Regions from separate parts of the Streptomyces sp. GL_140 genome, predicted to be linked through region 1. Evidence: riboswitches for the same ligand, from Rfam matches in the RefSeq annotation. Region 1 holds a riboswitch; the other holds the start of a gene.
The links. A riboswitch is a leader RNA that binds a small molecule or an ion and turns the genes downstream of it on or off. The one in region 1 is predicted to bind ZMP and ZTP.
Positions count from the first base shown of each region.

Region 2: it holds a riboswitch for ZMP and ZTP, as region 1 does, so the genes downstream of both, glyA (serine hydroxymethyltransferase) here and AC3IYJ_RS32645 (bifunctional 5,10-methylenetetrahydrofolate dehydrogenase/5,10-methenyltetrahydrofolate cyclohydrolase) in region 1, are expected to answer to the same signal.

Region 1 is NZ_CM174404.1:7,006,499-7,008,877, reverse strand. Features, by position in the region: partial or broken gene AC3IYJ_RS32650 (peptide MFS transporter) at 1-239, opposite strand, end outside; gene AC3IYJ_RS32645 (bifunctional 5,10-methylenetetrahydrofolate dehydrogenase/5,10-methenyltetrahydrofolate cyclohydrolase) at 392-1,297, opposite strand; ZMP/ZTP riboswitch at 1,326-1,419, opposite strand; gene AC3IYJ_RS32640 (methyltransferase domain-containing protein) at 1,512-2,273, shown strand.
Region 2 is NZ_CM174404.1:5,183,025-5,185,403, reverse strand. Features, by position in the region: gene glyA (serine hydroxymethyltransferase) at 1-979, opposite strand, end outside; ZMP/ZTP riboswitch at 1,015-1,105, opposite strand; gene rocD (ornithine--oxo-acid transaminase) at 1,215-2,379, shown strand, end outside.

The sequences.
Region 1 (2,379 bases):
CCGAGGAAGCGGTCGGCGATCCAGCCGCCGGGCAGTGCCAGCAGCGAGATCATGGCCATGTAGACGCCTTCGACGGCCTCGGCGGTGCCCTCGTGGAGGCCCATGCCGCCATGCCCGCGGGAGGCCGCGAGGAAGTGCACGAGGATGGCGACCATGCCGTAGAGGCTGAAGCGCTCCCACAGCTCGGCGAGGACCAGGGTGGCGAGTCCGCGCGGGTGGCGCTGCCGCGTCTTGTGCATATCCATCGATGCGTTCACATATGGATTGCACCGGCGGGGCGGGCGGCCCGGATCGGCCTTTCGGCCCGTTACCCACGGGAACACAACGCCCCGGACCGAAGGGCCCGGGGCGTTCGTCGCACGGCGTCCCGCCGCGGCGGGGCGAAGGTCGCTCAGAGGTCGGCGAGCGCCAGACCGGCCTGCGCGGCGGCCGCCTGGACGGTCTGCTCCAGGAGCACCGCGATGGTCATCGGGCCGACACCGCCCGGTACGGGGGTGATCAGCGAGGCGCGGGCGGCGGCCGACTCGAAGTGGACGTCGCCGACGTTGCCCTCGTTGTACCCGGCGTCGAGGACCACCGCGCCCGGCTTGATGTCCTCGCCCCGGATGAACTCGGCCTTGCCGACGGCGGCGACCAGCACGTCCGCCTGGCGCACGATGGACGGCAGGTCCACGGTGCGGGAGTGGCAGTAGGTGACGGTGGCGTTCTGCTCCAGGAGCAGCATCCCGGCCGGCTTGCCCAGGATGGCGCTGCGGCCGACGACCACGGCGTGCTTGCCGGTCAGGTCCACGTCGTAGGCGGCGAGCAGGCGCATGATGCCGCCGGGGGTGCAGGAGACGAAGCCCGGCAGGCCGAAACCCATGGCGGCGAAGGAGTGCATGGTGACCCCGTCGACGTCCTTGCCGGGGGCGATGGCCTCAAAGGCGGCGCGCTCGTCGATGTGGTGCGGAACCGGGTGCTGAAGCAGGATGCCGCTGATCTCCGGGTCCTCGGAGAGCGCGGTCAGGGTGGCGACGAGCTCCTCGGTGGTGGTCGCGGCCGGCAGCTCCACGTGGCGGGAGGTGATCCCGGCCTTCGCGCAGCGGTTCTGCTTCATGCGGACGTAGGTGACGGACGCGGGGTCCTCGCCGACCAGCACGGTCGCCAGACAGGGTGCGGTGCCGGTGCGCTCGGTGATCTTCGCGGCGTACTCGGCGGTCTGCTCCGAGATGCGGCGGGCCAGCGCGGTGCCGTCCATCAGTCGGGCGGTCCGGGTGCCTGCGGCCTGCGTGTCCACGGTGGTCTGGGCAGTCGTCATGGGGTCTCCTGAGCGTCGCTGCGGAATCGCGGTTCGCCCAGGCGCGCGGCAGTCGACGTACGGGAGCACGCCGGGCCGCTCCCCGGTGGTGATCCACCCGAACGCCAGTCACGGCCCGCCGCCCAGTGTAGGCGAACCCCCGGCGGTTCCGGCGGGGCCCCCGGGGTCGTGCAATCCGGTGGATGACCCGGCCCCTGGCTGGGAGGATCTAGACATGACGCCCACATTCGACCATCTCGTCGCGGAAGCCGAGTCCGTATCCGTGGACGGCTGGGACTTCTCCTGGCTCGAAGGCAGGGCCACCGAACAGAGGCCCTCCTGGGGCTATCAGCGTCTCCTCGGGGAGCACCTGGCCCGCGTCCGCTCCGCCCTCGACATCCAGACCGGCGGCGGCGAGGTGCTCGCCGGAGCCGGACCGCTGCCCCGGCTGATGGCCGCCACCGAGTCCTGGCCGCCGAACATCGACAGAGCGACCCGGCTGCTGCACCCGCTCGGCGCGGTGGTGGTCTCGGACAGCGACGAGCCCCCGCTGCCCTTCGGCGACGAGGCGTTCGAGTTCGTCTCCAGCCGGCATCCCGTGACGATCTGGTGGGAGGAGATCGCCCGGGTGCTGCGGCCCGGCGGCACGTACTTCTCCCAGCAGGTCGGTCCGGCAAGCGTCTTCGAGCTGGTCGAGTACTTCCTGGGCCCGCAGCCCGAGGAGATCCGGCGCTCGCGCCACCCCGACGACGCGGTCGCCGACGCCACGAAGGCCGGGCTGGAGGTGGTCGATCTGCGCTCGGAGCGACTGCGGACGGAGTTCCACGACATCGGAGCCGTGATCTACTTTCTACGGAAGGTGATCTGGATGGTGCCCGGCTTCACGGTCGGGCGGCACCGGGACCGGTTGCGCGAGCTGCACGAACAGATCGAACGCGAAGGCCCGTTCATCGCGCACACCGCCCGATTCCTCATCGAGGCCCGCAAAACGGGCTGACAAAAGGGCGGACGCGGCCACCGCCGATCGGTTGCCCGGTCACAGCGTGGCGCAGGTCACTCAATTCAGCGCGTAACGAATCTACTCGGGCGTGCGATGAACCGAC
Region 2 (2,379 bases), 1.8 Mb from region 1:
CCCCGCGCGAGGTCAGGTCCATCAGGATCAGGTGGTTGTCCGTGCCGCCCGAGACCAGGTCAAAGCCCTGCTCCAGGAGCGCCGCGGCCAGCGCCTTGGCATTGGCGACGACCGCGTGGGCGTACGAGACGAAGGCGGGCTGCGCCGCCTCGTGGAGGGCCACCGCGATGCCGGCCGTGGTCTGGTTGTGCGGACCGCCCTGGAGGCCCGGGAAGACCGCCTTGTCGATGGCCTTCGCGTGCTCTTCGCGGCACATCAGCATCGCGCCGCGCGGGCCGCGCAGGGTCTTGTGGGTGGTGGTGGAGATGACGTCCACGTGCCCGGCCGGGGACGGGTGCGCGCCGCCCGCGATCAGGCCCGCGATGTGCGCCACGTCGGCGACCAGGATCGAGCCGGCCTCCTTGGCGATCGACGCGAACGCCTCGAAGTCGATCGTGCGCGGGAGGGCGGTGCCGCCGCAGAAGATCAGCTTGGGGCGCTCGGCCAGCGCGAGTTCCCGTACGGCGTCGTAGTCGATGAGACCGGTGTCCGCCTGGACCCCGTACTGCACGCCCCGGAACCAGGAGCCGGTCGCCGAGACGCCCCAGCCGTGGGTCAGGTGCCCGCCCATCGGCAGGGCCATGCCCATCACCGTGTCGCCGGGCTGGGCGAAGGCCAGGTACACGGCGAGGTTGGCCGGGGAGCCGGAGTACGGCTGCACGTTCGCGTGGTCCACCCCGAAGAGGCCCTTCGCCCGCTCGACGGCCAGGGCCTCGATGCGGTCGATGTTCTGCTGGCCCTCGTAGTAGCGGCGGCCCGGGTAGCCCTCGCTGTACTTGTTCTGCAGCACCGTGCCGGAGGCCTCCAGGACGGCCGCGGACACGTAGTTCTCGCTGGGGATCAGGCGCAGGGTCTCCGCCTGCAGGGTTTCCTCGGCGGCGACGAAGGACGCCAGCTCGGGGTCGGTGCTGAACAGGGCGGGGTGGTGGCTCGCGCTCATGGCGGCTCCTCCGGGGTCGATGTCAGGTCTCGTCCCCGCGAGGCCCAGGCGAGCGGCCCTGTATGCGGTCGTGCGCGCACGACTCCCCCGGAGTTGGTTCTCCGTACGCCAGTCGCCGTGCGTACCGACCACCTTAGCGGCCACGCCACAAGAAAGGTTTCTCCGTCCGCGATACGAGCGAGGATGCAGAGTGACGCCACCCTCGTCACAGGCCTGACGGACGATCGGAGACCCCGTGTCGACAACTGCTGATGCCATCCGTTCCGCCGACGCGCACAGCGCGCACAACTACCATCCCCTGCCCGTCGTCGTCGCGACCGCCGAAGGCGCGTGGATGACCGACGTGGAGGGCCGCCGTTACCTCGACATGCTCGCGGGCTACTCCGCGCTCAACTTCGGCCACGGCAACCGCCGTCTGCTCGATGCCGCCCGCGCCCAGCTGGAGCGGGTCACGCTCACCTCCCGCGCCTTCCACCACGACCGCTTCGCGGACTTCTGTACCGAGCTGGCCGCGCTGTGCGGCAAGGAGGCCGTGCTGCCCATGAACACGGGCGCGGAGGCCGTGGAGACGGCCGTGAAGACCGCCCGGAAGTGGGGCTACGAGGTCAAGGGCGTCCCGGACGGCCACGCCAAGATCGTGGTCGCGTCCGACAACTTCCACGGCCGCACGACCACCATCGTGTCGTTCTCGACCGACCACGACGCCCGCGACCACTTCGGCCCGTACACCCCGGGCTTCGAGATCGTCCCGTACGGGGACCTCACCGCGCTGGGCCACGCCGTCACCTCCAACACGGTCGCCGTGCTCCTGGAGCCGATCCAGGGCGAGGCGGGCGTCCTCGTACCGCCCGCCGGATACCTGCAGGGCGTACGGGAACTGACGCGCGAGCGGAACGTCCTCTTCATGGCGGACGAGATCCAGTCGGGGCTGGGCCGGACCGGCAGGACCTTCGCGTGCGAGCACGAGGGGGTGGTCCCGGACGTGTACATCCTCGGCAAGGCGCTGGGCGGCGGCGTCGTGCCCGTGTCGGCGGTGGTCGCCGACCGCGACGTCCTCGGCGTGTTCAAGCCGGGCGAGCACGGCTCCACCTTCGGCGGGAACCCCCTGGCCTGCGCCGTGGCCCTGGAGGTCATCGCGATGCTGCGCACCGGCGAGTACCAGCAGCGCGCCACCGAGCTCGGCAACCACCTGCACCGGGAGCTGAACCTGCTCGTCGGCGGCGGGGCGGTGACCGCCGTACGGGGCCGCGGGCTGTGGGCGGGCATCGACATCGACCCGTCGCGCGGGACCGGCCGGGAGATCTCCGAGAAGCTGATGGACCTCGGCGTCCTGGTCAAGGACACCCACGGTTCGACGATCCGGATCGCGCCGCCGCTTGTGATCAGCAAGGAAGACCTGG